3 regions of the Vogesella sp. genome follow, and region 1 is predicted to be linked to each of the others. Evidence: predicted binding sites of a transcription regulator. Region 1 holds the regulator's gene; each other region holds the start of a gene.

Region 1 (10,450 bases):
TGCGCAGGGCACTGCCACAACTGCGCGTGATTTCGCATAATGAGATTCCAGACAGCAAATCCATTCGTATAATTGCGGTGATTGGGGGGAGCAAAGGCTAATAGATGGTCGTCAGAAAGTTCTACGGCAAAACCACACGCGATGCACTGCGCCAGGTTCGGGAAGAGCTTGGCGCTGACGCGTTGATCCTGTCCAACCGTCCCACGTTGGGCGGCGGGGTAGAGATCATGGCCGTAGCCGATGCCGACGTGTCGGCACTGGCCACCACGCTGACGCCGCCCTCGCAACCCAAACCGCCACGCAATGTGCCGCAACAGCCGGCACAGGTTAGCCCTGCGCCGCAGCAGCAAAGCGCACCGGCCATGAACCGTGCACTGGCGCGCACCTACGCCATGCCGGTGGAACCGCTGGAAGAGCCGCCAGCCCCGCCGCCGCCTCCCCCGCCGCCGCCAGAACCGCCACGCAACCAACCGCAACCGTTTCTGGAGCATGTGCAGGCCAGTAGCCGCCGCACGGCCGCCCAGCCAACCGCAGCGGCCAACCCGCGACGTGCCAACCCCGCGGCCGAGCAGGACCGCGAGCAGATGGCGCAAGAGCTGAAGCAGATCAGCGACGAGATCAAGCAGCTGCGCAGCCTGCTGCAAAGCCAGTTGGCCGGCTTTGCCTGGTCGGACATGGAGCAGCGTGCCCCCAATCGCACCGAACTGTTTCGCCACCTGCTGACTGCCGGCTTCAGCTCGGCGCTGATCCGGCAGCTGACGCAAAAGCTGCCGCCGCAATACGACGGCGACGTCGCGCAAAAGTGGGCGCGCTCGGCGCTGATCCACAACCTGAAGTGCATGGACCCGCTGCACGACCCGATCGAAGCCGGCGGCATCTACGCGCTGGTCGGTCCTACCGGCGTCGGCAAGACCACTACCGTCGCCAAGTTGGCCGCACGCGCCACCATGCGCTACGGCGCACAGAGCGTGGCGCTGATTACCACCGATACCTATCGTATCGGCGCGCAGGACCAGCTGCGCATCTACGGCAAGATTCTGGGCGTGCCGGTGTTTTCGGTACAGAACGAAGGCGACCTGCAATTGACGCTGGCCGACCTGACGCCGCGCAAGGTGGTACTGATCGACACCGTCGGCATGGGGCAACGCGACGCGCGGGTACAAAGCCAACTCGAGATGTTCAACCAGGCAGGCCGCCCGGTGCAGCGCCTGCTGCTGCTGGCGGCCAACGCCGACGGCCATACGCTGGAAGACGTGGTACGCCACTACAAGGGCGACGGCCTGACCGGCGCCATCGTGTCCAAGATCGACGAGGCGCTGGCGCTGGGCCCCAGCTTGGACGTGGTCATCCGCAACCGGCTGCGCCTGTTCTACGTGACCAACGGCCAGCGCGTGCCGGAAGACATTCACGCCGCCCACGCCGAGCTACTGATCGACCGCGCCCTGCGCGCCGCGCAGCAGAACTCGCCGTTCAACCCCGCCGGCGACGAAATGGCCATCCTCAACGCCGCGCAATCGGGCTGGCTGGGCTGACACCATGAGCGATCAAGCGTCCAGCCTGCGCCTGCAACGCGCCAAGGCCGACTACCCACCCAGCTTCGCCTTCATCGGCGGCGAGGGCAGTGGTGTCAGCACGCTGGTGGGCGAACTGGCCGCCAGTCTGGCACTGGCCGGCGAGCGCCCGCTGCTGATCGAACACCAGCCCGGCCACCAGCAAGCACGGCGCCTGGGGTTGCCGGCCACCGGCACCTTTGCCAGCCTGGCCATCAGCCTGGGTGGCATCAACGAGCTGATGGTGGCGAACCGTTACGGCCTCAACCTGGTCAATCTGGCAGCCAGCAGCGACGACCGCACGCGGCTGTCGCCCCGCCTATGGCGGCGCTTGGCCAACGAGTTTGCCTCGGTAGAAGCCGACAGCAGCGTGCTGCTGATCGACTGCCCGGCCATCGCCGAAGACCCGGCGCCGGCCTGCATTGCCGATAATCTGGTGCTGGTGCTGAGCCCGGACGCCGACAGCCTGACCCAGGGCTACGCCAGCCTGAAAAGGTTGGCCGCCGAGTACGCACGGCGCCGATTCAATATACTGGTAAATCGGGCACAGGATTTTGGCGAAGCCCAGGCGGTGTTCAACCGTCTGAACAGCGTGGCTGGCGACTACCTGTCGGTAGCATTGCGCTGGGTAGGCTTCGTGCCGCTGGACAATACTGTACGCAAGAGCCAGACGCTGCGCCGCCCCACGGTAGAAGCGTTTGCCGACTGCGAGGCTGCGCTGGCCTATCGCCAGCTTGCCGAGATGCTGCCGCGCTGGCATGCGCCCGACCAGAGTGCACCGCGCAACAGCTATCTGGAGCACCTCTTGATGACCACCAAATCGCTTGCAGACTTGACAGGGCCTTGACATGGCAGTGCATCACAAAATGCGGGCATACGCCCAGGCGGCAGATACCCGCCCGGCGATCGACATCGAACAGTACACGCCACTGGTAAAAAAACTGGCCAGCATGCTGGTGGCACGGCTGCCGGCCAGCGTCGATATCAACGACCTGATCCAGGTCGGGGTGATCGGCCTGATGGAGGCCGCCAAACAGTTCGACCCGGCGCAGGGCGTGCAATTCGAAACCTTTGCCAGCCAGCGCATCCGTGGCGCCATGCTGGACGAGCTGCGCCGCGAAGACTGGATGCCGCGCCAGACGCGCCGTAACAGCCGCCAGATCGAAGACGCCATCCACAAGCTGGAACAGCAACTGGGCCGTTCGCCGATCGAAAGCGAAATTGCCGACTTCATGCAGCTGCCGCTGGACGAGTATCAGGCCATGCTGGGCGAGTGCCGCGGCGTGGGGCTGGTGCACTTTGAAGACTTCCAGGACGACGACGGTAACCCCACCCACGGTATCGACAATATTGCCGACGATAACGGCATCGAACCGCTGGCCGTACTCAGCGACGACGGTTTCCGCAGCGCTTTGGTAGAAGCCATCAAGCTACTGCCGGAGCGCGACCAGCTGGTGATGGCGCTGTACTACGAACAGGAGCTCAACCTGAAGGAAATCGGCGCCGTGCTCGGCGTATCCGAATCGCGCGTCTGTCAGCTGCACAGCCAAGCCATCGCCCGCTTGCGCACCCGCCTGCGCGAATGGACCTGAAGAACCTAGAGAAAACCGACTTTGGACAAAATCAGTATTGTAGCCGTGCTGGGTGGCCTGACTGCCATCCTGGCCGGCCAGGCGCTGGAAGGCGGCCACCTGGGCTCGCTGTTGCAGCTCACTGCCTTTCTTATCGTTATCGGTGGCACGGCCAGCGCGGTCATGCTGCAAAGCACCCCACGCCAGTTCATCACCGGCTTGAAAATGGCGGCATGGGTATTCAAGCCACCTGTTTTCGAGTACGACAAGCAGATCCGCGAGATCGTCACCTGGAGCCAGACCTCGCGCCGTGGCGGCCTGCTGGCGCTGGAAGGCTTCGTCAACAGCCAGAAAGATCCGTTTACCAAGAAAGCATTGCAAATGCTGGTAGACGGCGGCGAGCCGCAAAGCATTCGCGAAGTACTGGAAACCGAACTGGATAGCTACGAACACGGCCGCAAGCAGGCCGCCAAAGTCTGGGAGTCAGCCGGTGGCTACTCGCCTACCATGGGTATTCTGGGGGCCGTTCTGGGCCTGATCCACGTGATGGAAAACCTGTCCGACCCGTCCAAGCTGGGTAGTGGCATTGCTATCGCCTTCGTGGCGACCGTTTATGGCGTGGGTGCGGCCAACCTGCTGTTCCTGCCGATGGCTACCAAGCTGAAACACCTGATCCGACTGGAAAGTACTGCCAAGGAGCTGGTGATGGAAGGCGTAGTGGCCATCGCCAACGGCGAAAACCCGCGCCTGATCGAGGCCCGCCTGCGCGGTTTTGCCAGCATCAACAGTTAATGACACGCCGTTAAAAGCACAAGGCCACGCCTAGGGCTAATGCCATTCAGTTCAGCGAATGTGCTTGGTTTTCACATGGCAGGACGTGAGTGAAGCGCCCAATCCCGTTGGCGCGAGCCGGTCAAAATGGTGCGCCCCAGGTTTTAAGACGCCGATTTGTTTGAGCTCCGAGCCGTTAGCGAGGAGCGAGTTCGGCGGCGCCTGGGGCGTGCCATTTTGAACGGGGTTTCGAGCAGCCCCGGGTTGCGGGGGAATGAAAAGGGGGCGGCAATCCGCCCCCTTTCCCGTCTGCCGGGCGGAACCGGCATCTAATCATCGTCCGCATCGCGGACACACTAGCCTACTTCAACGCAACAAACCCCTAAATAAAAAACGCCAGTCAGCTCTAACTGACTGGCATTAACCCGCAGGGTGGCCTTGTGCTTTATGCGGCAGAGCCGCCGGCCGGCGCCAGCTGGCGCAGCTCGGCGTTATCCATCGGCTTCTTGATGAACGACGCCAGCAGCTTGTAGGTATCCACATCGAAGCGCGGCGTGCCCTGCGGCGCCTGCGCCTCGTCGCGGCGGCTACCCAGGTAGCACCAGCGGTCGAACAGGTGCTCTTCCCACTCGCCGCTCACCGGGTCGGTCTCACGTACTGCCACCGGCCCTGGGTAAGGCCAGCTTTTCACCTTGATCTTGCCCAGCGCATGCAGCAGGCGCAGGTTGTGATGGTCGGCGTCTTCCTTGCCGATACAAGCGCCCTTGCAGCGGCCGATCTGGTAGGCAAAGCAGGCGCCCTTGCGTGCGCCGCGCTTTTCCAGCTGCAAACAGGTCTGGCACAGGCCGTTTGCCTCGCACAGCTCGGTTAGCGCCTTTTTGGCCTCTTTCTGGGTACGGAACAGGCCGTAAATGGCGTCCAGGCGGGCAAAGTCCATATCACGGGCGTAGACGATGCGCGGCAGCAGAAAGCCGTCACCATCGCGCGCCAGCTGCAGCGTGCACAGCTCCTGTTCCAGCCGGCCGCGCTGGTTGTGCAGCGGCTTCTTGTCCTTGATCAGCTGCAACTCCAGCAGCAAGGCGCCGAACTCGCCCACGGTCTCTACCCATTCGACGTGGCGGATTTCCTGGCTGATGCGCATTTCCTTGTGCTGGCGGTGGTCGCCGCTAAAGTGCGACAACACGCGGCTGCGCAGGTTGACGCTCTTGCCTACGTACAGCGGCAGCCGTTTCTCGTCAAAGAACAGGTAGACGCCAGGCACGTCGGGCAGGTTGTCCACCACTTCCGGGTCCAGCCCCGGCGGCACCGACGGCAAGGCCATCAGTTCGCGGGCGGCGTCTTCCACCGTCTGCTGGCCCAGCGTCTGCAACGTTTGCTGCAAGAACTGGTACACCGCTTCGGCGTCGGCCAGCGCGCGGTGGCGCTCGGCCAACACAATGCCGTGACGGGCGATGATGCTGTCGAGGTTGTGCTTGTAGTGCTGCGGGTACAGCCGGCGCGACAGCTTGACGGTACATAGCACGTCGCTGCGGAAGCTCAGGCCGACGCGTTTGAATTCGTTCTTCAGGAAGCCGTAGTCGAAACGCACGTTGTGCGCGATGAACAGGCGGCCCTGCAGTTTTTCCAGCAGCTCGGTGGCGATGACGGCAAACGGCGGCGCGTCGGCCACCATCGCATTGCTGATGCCGGTCATCTGTTCGATGAAGGCGGGGATGGTCTGCCCCGGGTTGACCAGGAAGTCGATGCGCTCGACGCGCTCGCCGTCCACCAGGATCAGGCCGACTTCGGTAATCCGGTCGCGGGTGATATGGCCACCGGTGGTTTCCAGATCCACTATGGCCAGGGCTTGCTCAAACAGCATTGAAAATACTCGGAAAATTCGACGTGAAGGCTGCCCGCAGGCAGGAGGCGCAGCCTATCACAGTGACAGCCGGGGTCAAGCCGGCTGCAGCGCCCGCCACACCCGCCACGCCACCCAGGCATCGTTGGCCGCGTACAGCTGCTGCGCGTCGGACAGCTCGCGCAGCGACCAATTGGAGGTGGACTGCTTTTTTGACTTGCGGAAATACTGGCCGAACAGCTGCGCCACCGCCTGTACGGCGCCAATGGTCAGCCGCTTGTCCTCGCACTGAAACAGATTGCCCAGGTCCAGCAGGTTGAGGTCGGTCACGCCGAAGCGGTTTTTCAGGTGGGCACGGTCGGAGCTGAGGTCGAAACCGGCCAGCGTCAGGCCCGGGCGTGACAGCAACTGGGCCAGCGGCGCCGGCATCGGCCCCTCGCCCAGCGGGAACAGCCAGGCGTGGTCGGCGCTGGCCAGCTGCACCAGGTGCGGCCCGGTGGGCTGCTGGCCCTTGTGAAAGGTTGGCCGCGACTCGGTGTCAAAGCCCAGCACCGCGTGGCCCTGCAGGGCGTCAATGGCGGCCGCCAGCGCGGCGTCGTCGCGTACCAGCGTGATCTGCGCCAGGCCCAGCGCGGCAAACGGCGGCAGCGCCTTGATTTCTTCTTTCGGGAGGTGGCGGGTAATCTTCATGGCGATAACGGCAAACAGGCAAAGCGTCTTTTTGCCACAGAATCGGCAAAAAGACACGCAAAGAAAAGCGAACGGCAGACCGGCTAGCCGTCGGAGGCCGCCGGCAGGCAAGAAAAAGCCGCCCCGAAGGGCGGCTAGCAGCGTGCGGCCAACCTTCAGCCTCAGGCCGACAGTTCCAGCATCAGCTTGTTGATGCGCTTCACGAACGCGGCCGGGTCTTCCAGCTTGCCGCCTTCGGCCAGCAGCGCCTGGTCGTACAGCACATTGGCCAGGTCTTCGCGACGGCTGTCGTCATACTCGGCGGCTAGGCGTTTCACCAGCACGTGCTCGGGGTTGATTTCCAGCGTCGGCTTGGCGCCTTCCGGTACCGGCTGGCCGGCGGCTTTCAGCATGCGCTCCAGGTGGGCACTCATGTCGTGCTCGCCCACCACCAGGCAAGCCGGGCTGTCGGTCAGGCGGGCGGTAGCACGGACGTCCTTCACGCGTTCGCCCAGCGCCTTCTGTACCAGCTCGACCACCGGCTTGGCGGCTTCTTCCACCTGCTTTTGCGCTTCCTTGTCGGCTTCGTCTTCCAGCGCGCCCAGGTCCAGCGCGCCTTTGGCCACCGATTGCAACTTCTTGCCGTCAAATTCGGTCAGTGAGCCGGTCACCCACTCGTCGACGCGGTCAGTCAGCAGCAGCACTTCCACACCCTTCTTCTTGAACACTTCCAGGTGCGGGCTGTTACGCGCGGCAGACAGCGTATCGGCAGTGATGAAGTAGATCTTGTCCTGGCCTTCTTTCATGCGGCCAACATAGTCCGCCAGCGACACGGTGGGTACGTCGCCGTCGCTCGCGGTGGACACGAAGCGCAGCAGCTTGGCGATGCGCTCCTTGTTGCCGAAGTCTTCGCCGACGCCTTCTTTCAGCACCTGGCCGAATTCTTTCCAGAAGTCGGCGTATTTTTCCGGCTGGTTATTGGCCAGGTCTTCCAGCAGGCCCAGCACTTTCTTCACGCAGCCGGCGCGGATGGCGTCGATGTCCTTCGATTCCTGCAGGATTTCGCGCGACACGTTCAGCGGCAGGTCGTTGCTGTCGATCACGCCACGCACGAAGCGCAGGTACTGCGGCATCAGCTTGTTGCTGTCTTCCATGATGAACACGCGGCGCACGTACAGTTTCACACCCTGCTTGCGGTCGCGGTCCCACATGTCGAACGGGGCGCGCGACGGGATGTACAGCAGCTCGGTGTACTCCTGGCGGCCTTCGACGCGTGCGTGGCTCCAGGCCAGCGGGTCGGTGAAGTCGTGGGCAACGTGCTTGTAGAACTCCTTGTACTGCTCTTCGCTGATGTCGTTCTTGCTGCGGGTCCACAGCGCGGAGGCTTCGTTGACGGTTTCAAAGTCGTCGCTGACGATGACTTCGCCGTTTTCGCCGTAGCTATTGCCCTTTTTCATCTCGATGGGGATGGAGATGTGGTCGGAGTAGGTACGCACGATGCGCTTCAGCGACCAGTCGTTGAGGAACTCCTCGTTGCCCTCTTTCAGGTGCAGCACGATCTCGGTACCGCGCTCGGCTTTTTCTACCTGCTCCAGCGTGAAGTCGCCCTCACCGGCCGACTCCCAGCGCACGCCTTCGCTGGCAGCAGCGCCGGCACGGCGGGTGGTTAGCGTGACCTTGTCGGCCACGATGAAGGCCGAGTAAAAGCCCACACCGAACTGGCCGATCAGATTGGCATCCTTCTTGGCGTCGCCGGACAGCTGCTCGAAGAAGGCCTTGGTACCGGACTTGGCGATGGTACCGATATTGGCGATCACTTCGTCACGGTTCATGCCGATGCCGTTGTCAGTGATGGTGATGGTCTTGGCATCGCTGTCTACCGCAATGCGGATTTTCAGATCCGGGTCGTTCTCGAACAGGGCCGCATTGTTCAGGCCCTCGAAACGCAGCTTGTCGGCCGCATCGCTGGCGTTGGAAACCAGCTCACGCAGGAAGATCTCCTTGTTGGAGTACAGGGAGTGGATCATCAGCTTCAAAAGCTGTTTGACTTCGGTCTGAAAACCCAGGGTTTCTTTCTGTGCGCTCATAGTGTCTGTCTGAGTAATTAACGACGGTAAGCGCAAGATAGGGTTGGCCGCCCCGATTTCAAGCCCCCAACCCTAACGCTGGCAGGGTTGGTCGCTGCGGCTTTTTGGCGACGTTGGCCGCACCACCATCAGACCAGTGCTGAATTTTGCCCAAAAGCACCAGCGTGCTGTCGTAAGATGAAACAACGAGAGAAAAACGGAATCACCATGCAAAGCATCAAGGCACGCTTGTTGATCTGGATCCTGTTCGCCCTGCTGGTGGTGCTGGGCGCCACTGGCCTTGCCTCCTACCGCAGCACACTGGCACTGGAAGAACAGGACTACCAGGCGCAGAAAGACGGCCTGAAACAACGGCTTGCGTTGTCGCTACCACACGGTGTATGGCAGCTGGACGACGAATTCATTCGCCTCACGCTGGACGCCGAGCTGGAGTCTGCCGCGGTGGTGGGTATGCGGGTCGAAGGCGACGCCGGCCTGTATCTGGGCCGCCAGAACCTGCCGGATGGCCGTGTAGTCAACCTGAAAAAAGGCGAAAGCGTAAAGGCAGACGAGAGCCTGGTGCTACCGGTGCTGTACCAGCAACGCGATAACCTGGGTACCGTCACCATCTATCTGTCGCGCGCCCGAATCAACGACCGGCTGGAAAGCGAGGTGCTGCGCCAAATGTTGCAGGCAGCACTGGTCGCCATCAGCCTGTCGGTCATTCTGGTCATGCTGCTACGAGGCTATGTATTTTCACCGATCAAGGAGTTGCACGCTGCGCTGGTGCGGGCCTCGCGGCTGGAAGCGAACGAAAACATCCTGCTGCCGGAAGCGCGTTTTGCCGAGTTTTCCGAGCTAGTACACGGTGTGAACGCCATTACCCAGAAAATCAGCAAGGAATTGGTACTGCGCCGCGACGCCGAATCCGGTGCGCTGGAGCAGAAAGAACGCGCCGAAAGTGCCTATCAGCAACTGCTGGATACCCAGGACACGCTGATCCGCACCGAAAAAATGGCCTCGCTAGGCGGCTTGGTGGCTGGCGTGGCGCACGAGATCAACACGCCGATTGGCATTACGCTCACCGCAGCTTCGCACCTGTCGCTGGCCACACAGCAGATTGTCAGCCAGTTCAGCAGTGGTCAAATCAAGAAAAGCGAGCTGCAGGACTACCTGCAAAATGCGGCCGAGTCATCAGAGCTGATTCTCAGTAATGCAGAGCGTGCGGCCAACCTGATCCACAGTTTCAAGCAGGTAGCGGTGGACCAGACCAGCGAAGCGCGCCGTACCTTCGATCTGAACGAATACCTGCACGAAGTCATTACCAGCCTGCGGCCCAAACTGCGGCGCTCGCATATCCAGGTGGATATCGACTGCCCAGATGGCTTGGACATGGACAGCTACCCCGGTGCGCTGTCACAGGTAGTCACCAACCTCGTCATGAACGCATTACTACACGCTTATGATGAAGAACAGGAAGGCACGATCGTGCTGAAAGCCGATCCTTTGGCAGCGGGTCGGGTGCGGCTGATTGTGAGCGACGATGGCAAGGGCATCCCCAGTGACAACCTGGAACGCATCTTCGAACCGTTCTTTACTACCAAAAGAGGAAGCGGCGGTAGCGGCCTAGGCTTGCATATCGTGTTCAATATTGTCTTCAAACGCCTGGGCGGCAACATCACAGTCGACAGTACAGTGGGTGTGGGGACTCACTTCATCGTCACCTTGCCCTGTACGGCACCAGAACAACAAGCGTAAGGAACCAGCATGAGCGAACTGAATAACAACGACGACTGGCTGCTAGACGATGTTAGCGAGACAAAAAGCGGTGCGCCTACCCGCAGGCCATGGAACGTGCTGATCATCGATGATGAAAAGGATGTCCACAGCGCCACCCGCCTCGCCATCAAGGACCTGCGCTACAAGGAACGTCCGCTTGCCCTCCACAGTGCCTACAGCGCTGCTGAGGGTTTCGAGCTGCTA
Region 2 (10,450 bases), on a different contig from region 1:
TGCCAGGCAGGTAATCAAGCCGGCCATGATCAGGTAGTACAGCGTGGGCAGGATGGTGCGGCGCAGCGTGGCGCCTTCGCGGCCCAGCAGGCCAACCGTGGCCGATGCCGCCACCACGTTATGGATGGCTACCATATTGCCAGCTGCGGCGCCTACCGCCTGCACGGCCACAATCATCGAACTGGTGATGGCCAGGTTCTCGGCTACGCCAAACTGGAACTGCGCCAGCATCATGTTGCTTACCGTGTTGGAGCCAGCAATGAACGCCCCCATGGCGCCTACGGTAGGAGCAAAGAAAGCGTAGGCGGTGCCGAAGGTATCGGCAACATACTGTGCCATGGCAATCGGCATCGATTTCAGGCCGGACAGGTTCGCGCCGGAGTTGATCATGATGCGCACCATCGGCACGGTAAACATCAGCACGAAGCCGGCGCCGAACAGTACCTTGCCCGACTCACCAATGGCAGCGCGCATTTCGGTCCACTTCATGCGGTGCAGGAAGAAGGTGGCAATCACTACCATTACCAGAATGCCGCCCGGCAGGTATAGCGGGTCGATGACAGCGGTAATGCCTTTTTCACCCAGCAGATCGCCGCTCTTGTAGGCCACGGCCTTCAGTGCACTTTTAACGGTATCGTTAGTGCGGCTGAGGATCAGCAAGGCAGCAACCAGCAGGTAAGGCACCCAGGCGCGGCTAACCGACAGCGGGGCTTTGTTGCCGATGCTTTCCAGCTTGATTTCTATCGAGCCCAGCCATTCTTCGGGCCAGTCCTTGGCAGGGGCAAAGTCCCAGTTTTGCTTGGGCATCAGGAAGCCGGCCTTGGCAGCAGCGACCACAATCACCAGGCCAACCAGGCTGCCGATGATGGACGGAAACTCGGGGCCCAGCAGCATGCCGGTGAGGGCGTACGGCACAGTAAAAGCTACGCCGGCCAGGATGGCAAACGGGGCTACCGCCAGACCTTCGCGCCACGAACGGTTACGGCCGAAGAAGCGGGTCAGCATCATCACCATGAACAGCGGCATCAGGGTGCCGATGATGGCATGGGTAATCGCAACCTGGCTGGTAATCTGCGCCAGGTAGGCCTGCCAGCTGCTGCCATTGGCTTGCAGCTGGGCGCCGATGGTGGCGGTATCCAGGCCGGTATTGAGGCCAACCAGGATCGGGGTGCCCACCGCGCCGAACGACACCGGCGTGGATTGCACCATCATGCCCAGCAGTACTGCCGCCAGTGCCGGAAAGCCCATGGCTACCAGCAGCGGGGCGGCAATGGCCGCCGGGGTGCCGAAGCCGGAAGCGCCTTCGATGAAGCAGCCGAACAGCCAGGCAATGATCAGTGCCTGGATGCGACGGTCGGGCGTGATGTTGGCAAAGCCTTCACGAATGGCAAGGATGCCGCCGGAGTGCTTCAGCGTGTTCAGCAGCAAGATGGCGCCAAAGATGATCCACAGCACCGACAAGGTAATCAGGCCGCCTTGCAGGGTAGAGGCCAGCACGCGGTTCAGGCTCATCTCCCAGCCCAGGATGGCAATCAGCGCGGTGGCGATAAAGACGACAGGCATGGCCCGCTTGGCTGGCCAGTTCAGGCCGACCAGCAGGATGGCCGACAGCAAGATGGGCATAAATGCCAGGAAAGCCTGCATTCCCAAACTCATGTTCAGATACTCCGGGGTGTGTTGTTGTGCCGTCAGCAGGTGACGGTGCTTGTGTGCCCGGATTCTAAAAACAGGTTTCTGGCTTGTCTGTTGGGGCTGCCCCTTGCGGGAAAACCCTTGCGTGATAACCCTTGTAGCGGTTTTTGACTGTGATGGCGGCTGTCTGCGGCGGAAGGCTGGAGAGGGAACCGGCAGCAGCGGCGGCAGTGCCGCCGGGGGGCAGACAGGCGCCTGCCCGACGCGCCCGGCAGGCAAGGTTGGCCGCAGGTTGCGGCCTGGGCGTTACAGGCTGAGCGGGTGGGCGCTGACACCGTGCTCGTCCAGCCGCAGGTAGCCGCCGTGGCCGGCGTACCAGTCGGCAATTACCCAGCGCTGGCGGGGCACGCCGTCCAGCTGCAGCGTGTGGCTGGCCGGGCGGTGGGTGTGGCCGTGGATCAGCGTGGCGCCGGGGTGGGCGGTCAGCAAGGCGCGGATGGCGTCGTCGTTGACGTCGCCAATGTCGGTCAGGCCGTCGCTTTGCTTCTTGGCCTCGCTCATGGTGCGGATCTGCTGCGCAATGGCGTGGCGTTCTGCCAGCGGTTTTTGCAGGAAGGCGGCCTGCCACGCCGGCTGCCGCACCATGGCGCGAAACTGCTGGTAGGCAGCGTCGTCGGTGCACTGGCCGTCGCCGTGCACCAGCACATAAGGTTGGCCGCAGATGGTCAGCGTGTGAGGTTCGTCCAGCAGCGTGGCGCCGCTGGCGGCGGCAAAACCGGCGCCCAGCAAGAAGTCGCGGTTGCCGCGCAGCACGTATAGCGGGGTTTGGGCGGCAAAGTGGCGCATCTGCGCCAGCATGTCGCGGGTGAACGGCTCGTCGTCGTCGTCGCCTACCCAGTACTCGAACAGGTCGCCCAGGATGTACAGCGCGTCGATGTTGCCGCGCCAGTCGGCCAGCGTACGGGTAAACAGCTGCCCCAGCCACGGTTCGCCCGGGTGCAGGTGCAGGTCGGAAATCAGGTGAATGGCCATGGCTCGGTTTCTTGATGGCAGACACCCCCTGTGCCAGGCAGCAGGGGGTGTCGGTGGGATCGCTTGCTGGCCGGCGTGCAGGCACGCCGACCGGGCCGCTATCAGGCCTGGATGATCTCGGCTTTCTCGATCACCACCGGCTCTACCGGCACGTCCTGGTGGCCGCCCTTGCGGCCGGTGGCCACGGTCTTGATGCGGTCAACCACGTCCTGGCCTTGTACTACCTGGCCGAACACGCAGTAGCCCCAGCCCTGCATGCTTTCGCTGCGGAAGTCCAGGAAGTCGTTGTCGGCCACGTTGATGAAGAACTGGGCGCTGGCGGAGTGCGGGTCCGGGGTGCGGGCCATGGCAATGGTGTAGGTCTTGTTGGAAACACCGTTGTTGGCTTCGTTCTGGATCGGGTCGCGGGTGTCTTTCTGGTCCATGTCGGCAGTGAAGCCGCCGCCCTGGATCATGAAGCCGTTGATCACGCGGTGGAAGATGGTGCCGTTGTAGTGGCCGTCCAGTACGTATTGTTCAAAGTTGGCCGCGGTTTTCGGTGCCTTGTCGGCGAACAGTTCGATAACGATGTCACCGTGGGTGGTGGTCAGCTTGATCATGTGTCTATCCTTGTGAATCAGGGTTTGTAGATGGCTTTGGTGATGACGATCGGTTCGATCGGTACATCCTGCATGCCACCGATGAAACCGGTACGCGCTTTGGAGATGCGGTTCACCACATCCATGCCAGCGGTCACCTTGCCAAACACGGCATAACCCCAGCCTTGCGGGGTCTTGCTGCGGAAGTCGAGGAAGTCGTTATTCACCAGATTGATGAAAAACTGCGAAGTGGCGGAATTCGGGTCGTTGGTGCGCGCCATGGCAATGCTGCCGATGACGTTTTTCAGGCCGTTGTCAGCCTCGTTGGCAATCGGGGCGCGAGTGGGTTTTTGCGCCAGTGCGCCATTCTGTATGGCAAAGCCGCCGCCCTGGATCATGAAGCCATCGATGATGCGGTGGAACACCGTACCGTTGTAGTGGCCGGCTTTCACATAGGCCACAAAGTTTTCTACCGACTTGGGCGCGCGTGCCGGGTCCAGCTCGATGGTGATCAGGCCCTTGTTGGTGGTCATTTCCACCGTGGGCGCGGCGAGGACGGACAGCGGCATTAGCATCAGCAGCGAGCACAGCAGTTTTTTCATGGTGTAAGGCGTTCCTTGAAATGCGGGCGGCTGGAAGTGTAGCACGCCTGTTGCAGCCGGGCGCAGTGCGCGGCAGGCCGTATTTTTCATGGTTTGCTGAAAAGTAGCTCAAGATTGCACGGCTGTAGTCGATAAATGACGAACAAGCTATAAAATGACTAAGTTACTCGGCGGAGCACATTTATGAAACAGATCACCCGATTGATTCCCGGCTTGCTGGCCATGTCCGTATTGACTGCCTGCGCGTCCGGCCCGGCTGCCCCGGCGGCGGGTGAAGGCTGGAGCGTGGTTGCTCTGCCACCCGGTACGGTACAGGCGCCGGCAGTCGCCGGCTCTCACGAGCAGCCTGGTATTTCGCGTCAGCCGGTAATGTCACCGTCTGGCGTGATGATGGGCGGTGGCTACGTCGGCCCGCTGGCCGACCCGCCGGCCGAGCACAAGCAGGAGCAGTTCAATGCGCTGCGCCTGCGTGTCATCGGCTACGGTGCCCCCCCCACCGGCAAGGAGCTATCGCCAGTGCAGCGCCGTCTGCTGGCTATGCGCGCCTCGCAGCTGGATGCTTACCGTGCGGTAGCCGAGCAAGTGCAGGGCTTCAAGTTGTCCGGTAGCAGTTCGGTTGGCAACCTGGTTACCGTTAACGACACCTTCCGTGTTTACGTCGATGCCTACCTGCGCGGCGTACGTTTGCTGTCTACCGAGTTCAAGCCGGATGGCAGCAGCGAGACCATCGCCGAAGTGGTGCTGGATGAAGGCTTCTTCAAGGCGTATCGTACGGCACTGGTAACCACCGGTAATGTGGCGGCAGCGGCCAGGGTGATGCCGGCTGCCGATGGCAGCAAGCTTGGCTGCACCGATAGTGGTTGTGTGTACGGCGGGGATTTCTACGTTTCGCACTAGGACATGATGCGACTATCCAGATCCATGCGCGCCGCCTGCTGGGCGGCGTTTGTTTTGTGGCTGCAGCCGGCCGTGGCCGAGGTATATCAGGCCGAAGGCATTGCCTCGCTAGAGGCGGGGGGGGTGGCGGCACGAGAGGCCGCCATTCAGGATGCCCTGCGCCAGATTGCGATTACCCATCAAGGTGGGCTGGTAGCGTCCAGCAATATGGTGGCCGGCCTGCAAACCCAGGAAAGCCTGATGCTGGGGCCGTTGACCTTGCCGGGCAGGACGCGGGTGCTAAGCGAGTCGCGCCGCGAGGGCTTGCTGTTTGTTCGGGTAGAACACGACACGGATGGTGGTGAAGACAGCAAGCAGCTGGACCCCTGCCAGCGTGCTGCCATGCCGCCCGGCCGCTTTTTGGCTCGCCGCATCGTCACTACCTATTTTCAGCTGGAACGGCCAACTGTGGCCGGTGATCTGGGCAGCATCGCCACCTGGTTTCCCGGCGATCTGGTGCGGCTGTTCAACCAGCGCCGTGACACTCAGGCGCTGTACGCTGGCGGGATATCCATCTTCCCAGGCGGCGTGATGCGCGAGGCCAGCGCTGCCGCAGATACCGTGCGCGACATCGGCAAGCGCGAAGCAGCGCAGTTCGTGCTGGCTGGCCGCATTATCGATACCAGTGTGCTGCGTCAGGCGCCACGCCTTGGTGCTTTTGGCTCTGCGCCCGACGGGCGGCAAGGTAGCTACTATCAGGGGCCATTTGCCGGTTTGCTCGGCTTGTCGCTGAAGCAGGTGCCCATCGAGCGGCGGTTTGAACTGGAGTACTGGCTGTACGACACGCTCAGTGGCGGCATTTTGCTGCGCGACAATTTGTTGCGTCACGCTCACGGTGACGTCGGGCCACTGTCGCAGCGTGTATTTGCTGCCGGCGATCTGGCGCAGAACGATTACGGCCAGGTCATTATCCAGACGTTGAACGAGGTAGTGGACAAGGTCTCCAGCGCGGTGCAATGCCTGCCGTTTGCCACCCGCGTCAGCAGGGTAGAGGGGGACCGCATTTATCTGTCGGCTGGCGCGCTGGATGGTCTGGCTGTGCGCGATCGTCTGGTGGTGTACAAACCGCGGCCGGCGACAGAGATTCGTCGCCTTGACGGCGCGGTGCTGGGCGTGCCCGAACAACAGCTGGGCGATATCGAGATCGAGCAGGTACAGCCACGCTTTGCGGTAGCCCGTTTGCGTAACGGTAAACTAAAAGTTGACGCTGGCGATTGGGTAAGGTTCCCGGTGATACCACGTTGAGAAATAAAAACCGTAATCGTGTTGATAATGGTTCTCTTCGCTGTTTATACTCGGCGCCTGATCGTGACGCAGGCCCGTTAACGGGCTCGAAAAAGGAGCTGGTTGTGAAGAAACAGGTAATGTTGGCTGCCGTGCTGGCAGCATTCAGCGGCGTAGCCATGGCAGAAGAGATCACCCTGTACACGGCGCGTGCCGAACAGCTGATCAAGCCGATTCTGGAAGCCTACGAGAAGGAAACCGGTGTCAAAGTAAACGTTGTCAGCGGTGGTGAAGGCCCGCTGATGGAACGCCTGAAGGCCGAAGGCACCAATAGCCCTGCGGACATCTTCATGACTGTTGATGCCGGTAACCTGTGGCAAGCCAGCAATATGGGCCTGTTCCAGCCGGTGAAGTCCGCTACGCTTGCGGCCAACCTGCCGGCCAACCTGCGCGACCCGGCTGGCAACTGGTTTGGCCTGTCGGTGCGTGCCCGTACCATCTTCTTCAATACCCAGACCGTGAAGCCGGAGCAGCTGTCCAGCTACGAGGACCTGGCCGATCCGAAGTGGAAGGGTCGCCTGTGCTTGCGTACCTCCAAGAAGGTATACAACCAGTCCCTGGTAGGCACCATGATCGCCGACAAGGGCGTGGCCGCCACCGAGAAAGTAGTGAAAGGCTGGGTAGATAACCTGGCGGCACCGGTATTCCCGGACGATACCAAGATGCTGGAAGCCATCGATGCTGGCCAGTGTGACGTGGGCATTGCTAACACCTATTACTACGGCCGTCTGCTGAAGAAGAACCCGAGCCTGAAAGTGGGCGTATTCTGGGCTAACCAGAAGCAGGGTGGCGTGCACGTCAACGTGTCGGGTGCTGGTGTGACCAAACACGCCAAGAACCCGAAAGGCGCTGTAAAACTGCTGGAATGGCTGTCGTCGGAAAAGGCACAGAAGCTGTACGCCGATATCGATATGGAATTCCCGGCTAACCCGAAAGTAAAAGCCAACCCGACCGTTGCCGCGTGGGGCAGCTTCAAGTCTGACCTGATCAACGTGTCCGAAGCCGGCGCCAAGCAAGCGGAAGCAGTGAAGCTGATGGACCGCATGGGTTACAAGTAAGCGTTGTGCCCGCAGCCGTGGCTGTAACCAGGCTGTGCGCTTGATGACAAACCCTGTTTGCCTGGCAAGCAGGGTTTGTTTGTTGATAGCCCGGCCATAGCCTGCCGTGTGGTTGTTGTGGCTGCTGTCTGGTGGTGTTTGCACTCTTTCCCTACACCCTTAACTGCAACGATAATGCGTTCTTTTATCGAACTTACTTCCTCATGAGCCGTCTGCGCGCTTCTGTTCTGCCTTGGCTGCTGGCCGGCCTGATTGCCTTGTGCACTGTGGTGCCGCTGGCCGTGGTGATGTTGTCGGCGCTGACGCCTGATCCGGCCATCTGGTCGCACCTGATCGAGTTCACGCTGCCCGAACTGTTCAAGAACACCGCCATCATGCTGCTGGGTGTCAGCGCTGGTGTGCTGCTGCTGGGTGTCAGCCTGGCCTGGCTGGTGGCGGTGTACGAGTTTCCTGGCCGCCGCCTGTTCAACTGGGCGCTGATGCTGCCGCTGGCCATGCCTGCCTACGTGATGGCTTTTGCCCAGGTGGGCTTGCTGGAATTTACCGGCCCCGTGCAAACCTGGCTGCGCCCGCATTTCGACGATATGCGCTGGTTTCCGCAAATCCGTAGCGGCTGGGGCTTGGTGTTGGTGATGTCGCTAGCGTTCTACCCCTACGTTTACCTGCTCAGTCGCAATGCTTTTGCCACCATGGGCCGGCGCGCACTGGAGGTGGGGCAGAGCCTGGGGCTGTCTCGCAGCCAGGGTTTCTGGCGCATTGCGCTGCCCATGGCGCGGCCGTGGATTGCCGGCGGTCTGATTCTGGTGATCATGGAAAGCCTGGCCGATTTCGGTACCGTGGCGGTGTTTAATTACGACACCTTCACCAGTGCGATCTACAAGGCTTGGTTTGCGCTGTTTTCGCTGGATACCGCCAAACAGATCGCCTCCTTGCTGGTCATCCTGGTATTCATCGTGCTGGTGCTGGAGCAGCGTAGTCGTGGCCGCCGCGCCTACGCGCAGGCTGGCCGTGCCGCACCGCAACCGCGCCTGCCGCTGCCGGGTTGGCGTGGCTGGGCAGCCACGTTGGCGGCTGCGAGCGTGCTGATGCTGGCATTTGTCATTCCGATGCTGCAGCTGATCTACTGGGCGTCGCTGGATTTTGCCAACCAGTTCAGCAGCGATTTTCTGGGCTATGCCTGGCGCTCGGTCAGCCTGTCACTGATTGCTGCGGCGCTGGTTACCGCCATTGCGCTGGTGCTGGCCTACCTGGTGCGGCGTCAGGGCAGTAGCGCCATGCGCAATCTGGCGCGAGTGGCCACCATGGGCTATGCCATCCCCGGTACCGTGCTGGCGGTGGGGGTGTTTGTGCCGGTGGCGTGGCTGGATAACCAGATCATTGCCCTGATGGGCTGGGGTGGGGAAGTCACTGCGGTCTTCAAGGGTACCCTGCTGGCCATGTTGTTGGCGTTTGTCGCCCGTTTCCTGGCGGTGGCGTACTCGGCAGTGGAGTCGGCGATGAACCGCATTACCCGCAGTCACGACGAGGCAGCGCGTAACTTGGGGTGCTCCGGTTGGGCGCTGCTGCGTCGTGTTTACTTGCCGCTGTTGTCTGGCGGCCTGCTAACTGGCGTGCTGATGGTGTTTGTCGACGTGATGAAGGAGATGCCCATCACGCTGATGACGCGGCCTTTTGGCTGGGACACGCTGTCGGTACGCGTTTACAACATGACAGCCGAGGGCATGTGGGACCAGGCAGCGCTGCCGGCCATTGCCATTGTACTGGTGGGGCTGATTCCCACCATTCTGCTGTCGCGCCAACGGGATGTCGCCTGATGAGTGCCTTGCTTGAATTGGAATCGGTGTCGCAAAGCTACGGCAGCAAGACCGTAGTCAACGATATGTCTTTTGCCTTGCAGCAGGGCGAGATCGCCTGCCTGCTGGGTAGCTCTGGCTGTGGCAAGACCACGGTGCTGCGCTGTATTGCCGGTTTTGAAACACTCAATGCTGGCGAAATCCGTTTGGCGGGCCAGCGCATTGCCGCAGTGACCGACAGTGTGCCGGCGCACCAGCGCCAGATCGGCATGGTGTTCCAGGACTACGCGCTGTTTCCGCACCTGACGGTGGGCGAGAACGTCGGTTTTGGCCTGGGCAAGCTGCCGCGTACCGAGCGCGAGCAGCGCGTGCTGGCCATGCTGGAGGTGGTAGGGTTGGCCGCGTATGCGCAGGCTTTCCCGCACGAGCTGTCCGGTGGCCAGCAGCAGCGCGTGGCGCTGGCGCGGGCCTTGGCGCCGCAGCCCAAGCTGCTGCTGCTGGACGAGCCGTTTTCCAACCTGGATGTGGACCTGCGTGAGCGTTTGTCGCGCGAGGTGCGCGACATCCTCAAATCGCAAGGCACCACCGCCATTCTGGTGACGCACGACCAGAACGAGGCCTTTGCCATGGCCGACAAGGTGGGGGTGATGCACGAAGGCCGCCTGCAGCAGTGGGCGCCGCCGTACGAGCTGTACCACGAGCCGGCCAGCCGTTATGTGGCCGACTTCATTGGCCAGGGGGCGTTTGTACCGGGCAAGGTCACCGGCCCGCGTTGCGTTACGCTGGCGCTGGGCGAGTACTGCAGCGCTGTACCGCGCCAGTTTGCCGAGGGGGACGAGGTGGACGTGCTGCTGCGGCCGGACGACGTGGTGCACGACGACGCCAGCCCGGTGACGGCCCGTGTGCTGGGCAAGGTGTTCCGTGGCTCGGAGTTCCTGTACACGCTGCAGCTGGATAGCGGCCAGCAGGTGCTGGCGCAGGTGCCCAGCCACCACAACCACGCCATTGGCGAGGCCATCGGTATCCGGCTGGAGCTAGATCACCTGATCGCGTTCCGGCGTCAGCCGGCCTGACAGGCCGTGGCGGCCAAGCTTGTCGTGTCAAAGGTTGGCCGCCGGTAAAAGCACAAGGCCCAGCGCAATTGCGCTGGGCCTTGTGCTGTGTGGCGATGCCGGGATTAGCCCGACAGCCAGGTATTGGGGTGCGCCTCCAGCCAGGTCTTGATCGACTTGGCGTCGTTCACCCGCGCTGCAGAGCCGTTGGCGGCCAGCAGCACTACGATCAGGCGCTGGGTGCCCATCGTCGCCTGCATCACCAGACAGCGGCCTGCTTCTTCGATAAAACCGGTTTTGGACAAGCCGATGTCCCATTCGCCTTCACGTACTAAAGGGTTGCTGTTTTTGTAGTGCAGCACGCGGCTGGCGCTGGGGTGGGCCATGTATTCGTGCGTGGTCGAGTACTGGCGGATCAACGGGTACTGATAGGCGGCTTTTACCATGCGTACCAGGTCCAGGGCGGTGGCGCTGTTGCGCATG
Region 3 (10,450 bases), on a different contig from region 1:
GCCCGATCGGGCTGGCACCATATACCGATGCTTCCAGCGCATCCTGCTGATAGGCCTTGTTGAGCTGCTGCAACGCTAGTCGATTCATTTTTTCACCTGCACCCATCATTCAATATCAACCCAGCATCGATGCCATGTAGCTGCTTTGGTTCTTCATTTTGGCCAACGCCGCATCCAGTGCAGAAAACTGCGTTAGGTAGCGCTTCTGCATCATGTCCAGACGCGCCTGGATTTGGTCTTGCTTCTGCTTCTCGTAATTCACTTGTTGATTAAGGCTATCGGTACGTACCTGCACCATACCATCCGGCCCCAGCATCTTGTTCAGTTTGGTATTCAGTCTTTCCGCGTAGCCGTCAGTATTGTTGTTACTGAACAGTTTATATACCGCCGTTGCATCTTTGTTCAGCGCCTTTTTGAACTCTTCGCTATCCAGCTTCAGAGTGCCATCCTTCTGCAAGGAAATACCTGCCTGCGACAGATAACCGAGACCGGAGCCCAGGGTAACACCTGAGATCGCAACTGACATCTCGGCGGTCAGGTCTTGCATGATCATGCGGGCACCATTGTCCAGCCTTACTGCCGTGCCAATCACCTTACCGTTGGCATCGGTCACCTGGTTGCTGCTTTGCTTGTACATGCTGTCGACCTGGCTTTTGATTTTGTTGAAACCATCAACAAAAGCCTGCACATTCTTGATCACCGCTTCGTCATCACGAGCAACGGTTACTGTAGCCGTACCGGTCTTGAACAAGTTTAGTTCCAAACCGGTCAAGGCCTCGGTTACCTTGTTGGATGAAGCGGTAATGGCGACACCATTTACCGTAAACTGGGCATCACTCGGTGCAGCGGTGCGTTTGGCAAGGTTGGCCGCAGCACTGCTAGTACGGTCAAAATCCAGAAAACCCAAGCCTAAGGCACTGCCACCGCTCACCGAAAACGAGCCTTCCGTACCCGCCTTTTTACTGCTGAGCGCCAGTTTGAAACCATCGGCACCACTATTGACCACAGAAGCAGTCACATCACCACCTTTGGCATTGATAGCGTCACTAATGGATTGCAAAGACGCATTCGCACCGATGGTGACATTAAGGGTGCTACCCGAGCCAAACGCAATGGTGAGATTACCGCCAGCAGCATTGCCCAAACTTTGCGTATTGGACGTGATCTTGCCGCTGCTACCATCGTAGCTCGTCAGCGCCAGTGTTTGCGCCGCAGCAAGCGAGGTCACATTCACCACATAGGTGCCAGCTGCAGCTGTAGCACCTGCCGTGCCTTTCAGGGTACTGGCATCACTACTGTCAGTCTTATTGGCATTGAGCGCCGAACCGGAAATCAAGCCACGCAACGACGTCTGAAATTCGGACAGGGTAGACTTCAACTTACCTAGCGAGGAAATCTGGTTATTGTAGGTGTTGATCCTGTTCTTACTGGAGTTCAACGGCGCCTGCTCCAGCGAAATCAGCTGGGATACCAAACCCTGAACATCGAAGTTGCTGCCTGCGGTGGTGATGGCCATGATCTACTCCCGAGGCTAAGCCTCGTCTTGCAGCAGAATGCTGCGAAAGTCCTCGATTGCCTTGGCAATGCGGATAACCTCAGGCGACGGAATCTGCCTGATTACTTCCTTGCTGCTTTTATCTACAACTTTGACGATCTGCATCTGGGTATCATCGTCTACCGTGAACTGCAAATCACCCTTGTACAGTTTTACTGTCTCGTTAAGCTTCTTGATGGCATCGGCCAAGTCAGACTGGCTGAACGCTTGTTGGTCAACTTTGTTCTTGGCCTGTTCCTTAGCCTCGGCTTCTTTAACGCCAGTAACGGCCTTCAGTGTCTCTGGCTTGGTCGTGGCGGCTGCCTCGCCGTCTTTAGACAACTGCTGTGGTAACTCTGCCTGCTGCCTGGCGGTCATACCCAGAGGCTGCAACACCCCGGTAACGGATCCGATTTGCATGATAAGCACCTCTTAAAAAGGACTCCCCTCTACAGCATAATCCAGCCCGTAGAGGGGAAACCACTTTTCTCACCTTAACGCAGCAGCGACAGGGCAGCCTGCGGAACGGTGTTGGCTTGGCCCAGAATGGCGGTGCCAGCCTGTTGCAGGATCTGGTTACGAGTCAACTGCGCAGTCTCTGCAGCAAAGTCGGCATCGACAATACGGCTACGCGACGCGCTGAGGTTTTCTACGTAGGCTTGGGTATTGGCAATCACCGCTTCGAAACGGTTCTGGATGGCACCGAAGGTGGCGCGAGTATTGGTCACCGTCTTGATCGCTTCATCCATAGCCTTAATGGCGGCAGATGCTGCACCCGAGGTGGTCACTTTCACTGCACCGGTCGCAGTAAGAGTGCCCGAGTAGCCTTTGATGCCCGACAGCTCGACACCAGTTGCAACCACCTGGTTATCCTTAGAGCCAGAAGCCCCAACTTGGAACGTAATGCCTTTGTTACCCGTCAACAGCTTGGTGCCGTTGAAGTTGGTGGTCTGGATGATGCGCGATACTTCCTGCGTCAGCTGGTCCACTTCTTTCTGCAGCTGGGAACGGTTGTCATCAGAAATCGATCCGTTAGCCGACTGTACCGCAATCTCACGGATACGCTGCAGGTTATTACCTACCTGGCCCAAGGCACTCTCAGCCGTCTGGGCTACCGAAATGCCATCGTAGGCATTACGGATACCCTGGCTGTTACCACGTATTTGCGAAGTGAGACCTTCCGAGACGGCCAGACCGGCAGCATCATCCTTGGCAGAGTTAACGCGCAAGCCGGACGATAGCTTTTGCAGGGAAGAAGCCAGTGACGAATTCGACTGGTTCAGGTTGCGCTGCGCATTGAGCGAGGCAATGTTGCTGTTTACGATGATAGGCATTTTAAACTCCGTTATTATGGCGACTTGGCTCGGGAGCGGACTCCCCGGGTTTTGATACCAATCGCTCTAACGCTCTATCGTCAGTTCTTTAGTGCTCTTGAGGCCTTTTTTTTAAATTTCGCAAAAAAATTCCAAAAAAAAATCCCCGGCCGCCAGGCCGGGGACAGAGGTACCAAATCGGTTGGTGTCTATCGTTGTTAACTAATCTTAACCACGCAGCAGCGAGAGGGCTGCTTGCGGCACCTGGTTGGCCTGCCCCAGGATGGAAGTACCCGCCTGTTGCAGAATCTGGTTGCGAGTGAGCTGTGCAGTTTCTGCAGCAAAATCGGCATCCATGATGCGGCTACGGGAAGCCGACAGGTTTTCAACGAAAGCCTGGGTGTTGGCAATCACGGCCTCGAAACGGTTCTGGATCGCACCGAAGGTGGCGCGGGTATTGGTCACCGTCTTGATCGCCGCATCCATATCCTTGATGGCAGCAGAAGCAGCACCCGACGTTGTTACCTTAACGGCACCAGTAGCAGTAAGGGTAGCCGAGTAACCTTTGATGCCGGACAGCTCGACGCCAGTTGCAACCACCTGGTTATCTTTGGAACCAGAGGCACCCACCTGGAAAGTGATGCCTTTATTAGTTGTGAGCAGCTTGGTACCGTTAAAATTGGTAGTCTGAATGATGCGGGATACTTCTTGCGTCAGCTGATCCACTTCCTTCTGCAGCTGAGAGCGGTTGTCATCAGAGATCGCACCGTTAGCGGACTGCACTGCAATTTCACGAATGCGTTGCAGGTTGTTACCTACTTGGCCCAAGGCGGCTTCAGCCGTTTGCGCTACGGAGATACCGTCGTAGGCGTTGCGTACCCCCTGATTGTTACCACGAATCTGCGAGGTCAAGCCCTCGGCAACCGCCAAGCCAGCGGCATCATCTTTACCGCTATTGACACGCAGGCCAGACGACAGCTTCTGCAAGGAGTTGGCCAACGAATTGTTGGACATGTTCAGGTTACGCTGAGCATTCAGGGAAGCAATGTTGCTATTAACGATGATTGGCATTTTGGCACCTCGATAATCTTGTCTGACTTTAATGTAAGGACGCTGGTCAGTTGGCTGACTCTTCACGTGCTTGCTTATATGCACTTATCGGAGACCTGCCCAAATACTTTAGCGCCCTATCACAAAAATTATGATCAACTGCCACCAAACATCGTTACCAAGCAATAAGGCCAGCCGGCTTGTTGTACAAGCTGGCTGGCCTGGCTGGGGATCATGCTGCGCTTGACATGGCAGCATGGCTAGGCAAAGGGGCTTGGCTAGCAGTCATCATGCCTTGTTACCGCGTTATCTAGACAATGCCGCCTGCCAATCTTCCAGATGATCCTCCAGCCAGTAGTCTGCATCGACCCAAGCACGCAAAGCAGCACCCTGCTGCGCAGACCACTCAGGGTTGGCGATATGGTGCCGGATAGCCTCAATCCAGGCTTGCGGGTCAGCGCCGACTAATGTCACCGGCGCATTGCTATTCCGGTAAGGGTAAACATCACTGCATACAACGGGCCAAGCCATCACACCATACTCGAGCAACCGCAAATTGCTCTTGGCCTCGTTAAACGGATTATCTTCCAGAGGTGCAATGGCAAGATCCAGATTCAGCGACGCCATTTTCTGCGGGTATTGCTCGAACACCACGCCCTTATGCCGCTCGTGCGCAAAGTCGCCTTCCGGCCACATGCCCATGAACACCCACTCCACCTCATTGGCAAGCGTCTCGAAAACCGTCTGCAACATCGCCAAATCACCCGCGTGCTGCTGTGCGCCAACCCAACCGACACGCGGCTTGCGGCCAACCCCTCGCACAGAGTGAACCTCACCCCATGTATGGCGCGACAAACGGTTTGGAATAACGCGAATATCGGCAATCATGCTCTCGCAGAACGCACGCAACGGCTCAGTACTGACAATCAGGCGATCGCACAGCGCCAGCGCCTTGCGCAAGCGCGGCTTGGCGTCGCGGAAGTTGCTGCGGAAGGCATAGTAAAGATCGCTGGTTTTCGGCATGGCGGATAACAAATCATCCAGGCACGCTACGCGCAGTACCCCTGGCAATAACTCTGCCGTTGCCTGCAGACACTCCAGATGCGTATCGGTAATCGGGTTCTGCAACATCAAGGTGTCCAGACCAAGTCGCGACATCTGCACGATAGTGGGCAGCCGCACGCTACGATCATGGGTGAGAACGTACTCTGCATGAAGCTTGCCGGCTTGAGATAAGGCTTCGAAAGGCTGGATAAGCCGATAAATGCCGCTACCACCTTCAACCGGAATGCCCAGCAGGCGGCTGCGCAGGTGCAGGTTTCGGTCCCACAGCAACGGCACAGCCCTTTCCAGATCCGCCGATGGGCCATCAAACGCAAGGTGCGGACTCAGGGATGGGTCATGACTCAGCTGGGGCAACCATCTTTTCAAGAACGTTTTGCGCTCAGCCAACGCACGAATAGTATCCTGCAACTGCTGCACAATCTTGGCATTACTTTCAGCCTTGATGCTAACGCCATGATGATGTACCAGCGTGGCAAATGGCGTATACAACACAGCCTTGCCTGTTTGTTTTACCTTCAGGCAAAAATCCACATCATTAAACAGCACAGCCAGTTCGTCTTCATCAAAGCCACCAACAGACTGGTAGGTTTGCTTCGATACAAGCAAGCAAGCGGCAGTTACCGCTGCATAATTTTGCTCGACCCACAGCCGATTCATATAACCCGGATCCAGGCCATCAGCACCAACAAAGGGATGGTGGGCGGCAGAATCGAACATTCCCCGAGCATGAAAGCCAATGCCTGCGTGCTGTACTTTACCGGTTTCAGGGTAAACGAGACGGCAACCGACAACACCGACTTCAGGACGCATCGCGTGCATCATCATGCGATCCAGCCATTCCGGTTGCACCACTTCGGTGTCGTTGTTCAACAACAGGATGTAGTCACCACGCGCCTCGGCAACCGCCATATTGCACTGGGCAGAGAAATTGAAAGGTTGGTCATAATAAAGAACCCGGCAGCGGTCTTGCGGCAAGCGCTGTTGTAGCTGCTGGTAAAACTCGTGGGTATCCGGGTCTTCACTGCGATTATCGACGATCAATAGTTCCCAGTTAGGCCATAGTGTTTTCTCGATCAGCGTATCAACGCAAGGGTCGAGAAACTCCAGCTTGTCCTTGGTAGGGATAATGATGGAAACAAGCGGCTTTTCCTCATGCAGATACTCAACCCGCAGAGTTCCCTCCAGCCTGGCCGGCAAGACATTGGCAGCAACCCCCAGAGTCTGGAAGAATTGTTGCAGGATGGCCTGACGCACCATTTCATCTTCCGCTGTGCTGACTTTCGCATAAGGTAGCGTCAGCAACATTTTCTCTATGTGTCTGATTGCACCTTTGCCATACGTACCGTACAGCTTCAGCAAAGCGTCGTAGGTCTGCCATGCCCCCCAGCTGGCAAAGCCTCCCAGCATCATCAACTGCGGAATGCGCATCCAGACGCCGGTACCGATATAGTCCATAGCGAACAAATAGTCGGGGTCGAAACCCGGCTTAAACCAGGGGTCATCACGCGAGCCGTCGATCTGATAGTGGTCATGATCGGTATACAACGCGACGGCATCGGGCCAAAGGTTGGTATAGTCGGCAATCGAAAGCAGATACTCACCAGGGAAGGTTGCCCCTGCTGGCAAAATAGCCACCCAGTCACTAGGCAGCATGGAAAGCACGCCATTGCATGCCTCGGCCAATGCAGCAGCATCATCCAGGTTATCTACTTGCAACCAGCCCAAATAGTCGGTCTGTTCAAACACCACGCTGGGCACCGGCCAATCTGCAATGACGACCAAACGCCAGTTCTTATAAAGCTGCGACTGCAGGTGTTCAATACTCTCCTGCAACTCTGCCTTGCGATCAGCAGGTGCAATCATCAACAAGGTCAAATGCGGCTGCAGCTGCCAGTCTCTAGTCATGCGCTCAGCCCATACTTCGGCATCGACCTCGCGTGGCTTATGCTGAACCAACCACGACGCATAGTCAGTAAAGCGTTCAGCTGCAGTGCGGCCAAATGCAGCAGCCTGGCCACCTAACACCTGTGGTGATACGAAAGGCAACAACTTCGGCTTGGGGCTAATCGTGAAGCGCTCGGCAACCCGATACCAATCCCCCATCGAGCACTGGCCGTTGGCAAACACGTCGGCCCAAACATGACTATGCAGCTGTTTTACTTTCTTTAGAATTGCCGGGTCGAATTGCAAAGCAAGTTGCGCATAAAGATTCTGTATGCGCTGATAAAAACCATTACCTGGAAACGCAGAAGTACAAATCGCATCCTCGACAAGAAACAGCATGCTGCGCAAGAAAACCACTTCCAACTCTATAGCATCATCATTAACCGACCATTCGCGATCGATATAATGCAAGCAACCCATACCATCGACAATGATATTACTTGGAATGGCGTCCATCCATTGTGCAGGCAACAAACCGTCCTGCGCTTGGTTTTCGAGGAAAATGCGATAGCGTTGCAGATGAAGCAGAAAGCTTTCCACGTCAGATGACATAACAGCTCTGCGCAGCAGAACACCAAGATTGCGCCCAACCACGTATGGTTCGTCGACGAAATCATGCAGGATCATGCCAGATTGGGCTGCAGCACTACCTGTCGACAATGGGTACTTGCGCACGGCTATCGTATCGTTATCGGAAACAATGAATTCCGTGACGCAATTCAGATCGGCACGCCGATTATCAGTATATTTTTGCGCCAGAACATCCGGCTTCTGATGTTTTACAACACCAGATTTCGTAGCGAATATCAAGAATGAGTTTGCAAGATCACCGAGCACGCCCTCTTCAAAGAGCGCTTCGTATGCCAAATTAATGCTAAAATTTTCTTTACCCTGCCCGGTATGATCGCGATTCTCCAAACCAAACAGGATATCATCGACCCGAAGTCTGCCCTGTTGCATCCCACGATCAGAAACAATCACCTCGGGCAATTTATAGTCAGGGAACGCATAATTGAAAGCAGAAACACCAAACCCTGCACTCTCAAGCCGTCTTACCAACTCTTGCTTGCCATAGGTCGTTGCCTCGCCCGAGCGGTACTGGCCTTCTACGCCATAGTACGGGACACCATGGTGATCCTCCCCCATACCGGCAAGATACTTGACACCAAGCTTGTTCTCGATGGCAATAACCAGCGTCCCATCGGGTTTCAATGCACTCGCTGCCATTTTCAGGCATTCGATGAAAGGATCTTTACCACCAAGATAAACAGGCGAGTACTCAAGTACACCTATCAGGGTAACGAGATCGTACTGCTGCTCAAATGCGATATTTTGAAAGTTGGAGTGAAAAACACGCGTGTCGGCATGCTCGTGTACCCGCCTTGCTGCGGTACGGGCGCGCCGGAAAGAACCTTCTACAGCATCGACACTGCAACCGGTCTCGGACAGGGCTTTTGTAATCGCGCCACAACCGCAACCCAATTCCAGTACTTTAGTCCCAGGGCCGACGCCTTTGAGCATTTTCAGCCAGTTGGTTCTGCGTGGGGAAAAGTGATACTCAGTGGGCCAGTTATTAATCGCCGCGACCAACTCGACAGAAGAAACACTTAGATCCGAAGCACGGTTGATGACATTAAAAATTTCGTCTTCCACCGCATCGCCATCAGAATAGGCAATGCCACGGCCAATTTGCGGCAACCATACACCCGTTTCTTCATCCAGCTGAAAATCAGCCATTGCCACTTTTACTTCCATGACACCCCCAAGCATTAAAATAAATGCATATGCAAAATGCCTGTATCCAGCAATTGGAACGGCAATTTAATATTAATCAGCCAGAATAATCAGCAGCATTACGCAAAAATCAAACAGCTGCCATGCCCTGAACATCACTCACAAAAAGCCTGCAATAAACACTGCAGCCTTTCTACAGATTCATCAATCGCCGTCATATCAAAGTCAATCAAGGCAGACTGAGCACTTGCTGCCCTATTTGTCACAAGACCAATCGCAGCGTAAGGCACATCCAGCTCCCGGGACAAAGCAGCTTCAGGCATCCCCGTCATTCCCACCATGTCAGCACCCATTATCGCCAAGGCTCTTACTTCAGCGGCAGTCTCAAGCCTTGGACCTTGCGTGCAAGCATACACCCCTCCAGCAGACAACTTTACTTGTGCGCGCCCGCTGGCCTGAATCAGCTTTTCACGTAACACCGGATCATAAGGCTGCGAGAAGTCTGCATGCTTTAACTGGACGCCTGCACCTTCGTGATAGGTATGCTTGCGGCCCCAAGTGTGATCAATCAGGTCGTCCGGCAATACCAGTTGGCCCGGGGTCAAGTCCGGGCGGATACCACCTACACTGGCGATGGCGACGATCTGACGTACGCCCAGGCTGTGCAGCGCCCAGATATTGGCGCGGTAATTGATTTCATGCGGCGCGATGGAGTTGCCATAACCGTGACGGGCCAGAAACACCACCGTCCGGGCACCGATCAGTCCGAACGTCAGCGCGCAGGACGGGTCGCCGTAAGGCGTACGCACGATCTGGCGATGGGTAATCTGCAGCACAGGGAGTTGGGAAAGACGGGAGCCTCCAATAATGGCAAGCATGACATGCTCCTTCTTGTTATGACTGACTTCCATTTTAATCCGCAGGCATGAAAAAAGCCCACAACATTTATCGTGTGGGCTTTAAAGCTGACGCTATCGATGCTTACTTCAGCGCATGTATGGCCGGCAGGTTACGCCAGGCGCCGCGTACGTCCATGCCATAGCCGAACACGTAGCGGTCCGGCACGTCCAGGCCGACGAAGTCGGACTTGATCGGTTTTTCCTTGCTGATCAGCTTGTTGGCAAACACGCCGCTGTAGAAGGCCTTGGCACCCATGCCCAGCACCTTGTCGCGAATGGCGGCCATGGTATGGCCTTCGTCCAGGATGTCATCCAGTACCAGTACCACGCGATCGCGCACGTCTTCCTTCGGTGCGGTTTTCCACACCAGCTCGCCGCCTTGGGTCTTGTCGCCGTAGCGCGATACGTGCACGTAATCGAAATCCAGCGGGAACAGCAGACGCGGCAGCAGCTGGCCGGTAAATACCACGGCACCGCCCATCACGGACAGCACCAGCGGGTAGGTTTCGCCCAGCTCGGCGGTGATTTCGGCCGCCATGCGGTCGACGGCAGCGCTGACTTCTTCTGCGCTAAACAGGATGTCGGAGCTGTTCAGGATGCCACGGGCTTCTGCAACGTTAGGCATGGTTTTTCCTTTCAAAAAAGCAAACGCCGCCTTTATGAGCAAGGCGGCGCCGGATGTCAATACGGGGTTAACCGCGTGGCAGCGAACTCAGGTAGGCGGCGAACTCACCACCTACTTCATGGTGCCTCAGGCCGTATTCTACCGTAGCTTTGAGGTAACCGAGCTTGGAACCGCAATCGTAACGCTTGCCTTCGAACGGCAGCGCCAGTACCGGCTCTTCTTTCAGCAGCGCGGCAATGCCGTCGGTCAGCTGGATCTCGCCACCGGCACCGGGAACGGTATTCAG

Evidence for each region. The regulator FliA, encoded in region 1, starts transcription of late flagellar genes. The targets are predictions, from matches to a motif close to GCTAAAGNTNNNNNNNNNNCNGCCGATAAT.
Region 2: ACK4FZ_RS16330 (LPP20 family lipoprotein) is a predicted target of FliA. The motif match lies at 3,951-3,980, and genes of this name have one in related genera.
Region 3: ACK4FZ_RS13130 (flagellin) is a predicted target of FliA. The motif match lies at 2,942-2,971, and genes of this name have one in related genera.

What each region holds. Positions count from the first base shown of each region.
Region 1 covers NZ_JBKBHK010000006.1:183,373-193,822, forward strand. Annotated here, with positions in the region: gene flhA (flagellar biosynthesis protein FlhA) at 1-101, shown strand, start outside; gene flhF (flagellar biosynthesis protein FlhF) at 105-1,532, shown strand; gene ACK4FZ_RS09890 (MinD/ParA family protein) at 1,537-2,397, shown strand; gene ACK4FZ_RS09895 (RNA polymerase sigma factor FliA) at 2,417-3,142, shown strand; gene ACK4FZ_RS09900 (flagellar motor protein) at 3,164-3,913, shown strand; gene ACK4FZ_RS09905 (exonuclease domain-containing protein) at 4,338-5,753, opposite strand; gene ACK4FZ_RS09910 (3'-5' exonuclease) at 5,829-6,422, opposite strand; gene htpG (molecular chaperone HtpG) at 6,584-8,488, opposite strand; gene ACK4FZ_RS09920 (sensor histidine kinase) at 8,696-10,225, shown strand; gene ACK4FZ_RS09925 (DUF3369 domain-containing protein) at 10,235-10,450, shown strand, end outside.
Region 2 covers NZ_JBKBHK010000020.1:28,347-38,796, reverse strand. Annotated here, with positions in the region: gene ACK4FZ_RS16350 (L-lactate permease) at 1-1,656, opposite strand, end outside; gene ACK4FZ_RS16345 (UDP-2,3-diacylglucosamine diphosphatase) at 1,939-2,664, opposite strand; gene ACK4FZ_RS16340 (peptidylprolyl isomerase) at 2,766-3,263, opposite strand; gene ACK4FZ_RS16335 (peptidylprolyl isomerase) at 3,281-3,844, opposite strand; gene ACK4FZ_RS16330 (LPP20 family lipoprotein) at 4,028-4,741, shown strand; gene ACK4FZ_RS16325 (flagella assembly protein FlgT middle domain-containing protein) at 4,745-6,025, shown strand; gene ACK4FZ_RS16320 (extracellular solute-binding protein) at 6,130-7,122, shown strand; gene ACK4FZ_RS16315 (ABC transporter permease) at 7,326-8,936, shown strand; gene ACK4FZ_RS16310 (ABC transporter ATP-binding protein) at 8,936-9,988, shown strand; gene pbpG (D-alanyl-D-alanine endopeptidase) at 10,093-10,450, opposite strand, start outside.
Region 3 covers NZ_JBKBHK010000011.1:14,843-25,292, reverse strand. Annotated here, with positions in the region: gene fliS (flagellar export chaperone FliS) at 1-109, opposite strand, end outside; gene fliD (flagellar filament capping protein FliD) at 116-1,516, opposite strand; gene ACK4FZ_RS13135 (flagellar protein FlaG) at 1,532-1,954, opposite strand; gene ACK4FZ_RS13130 (flagellin) at 2,029-2,868, opposite strand; gene ACK4FZ_RS13125 (flagellin) at 3,076-3,918, opposite strand; gene ACK4FZ_RS13120 (glycosyltransferase) at 4,204-8,661, opposite strand; gene ACK4FZ_RS13115 (S-methyl-5'-thioinosine phosphorylase) at 8,796-9,551, opposite strand; gene ACK4FZ_RS13110 (hypoxanthine-guanine phosphoribosyltransferase) at 9,622-10,164, opposite strand; gene galU (UTP--glucose-1-phosphate uridylyltransferase GalU) at 10,232-10,450, opposite strand, start outside.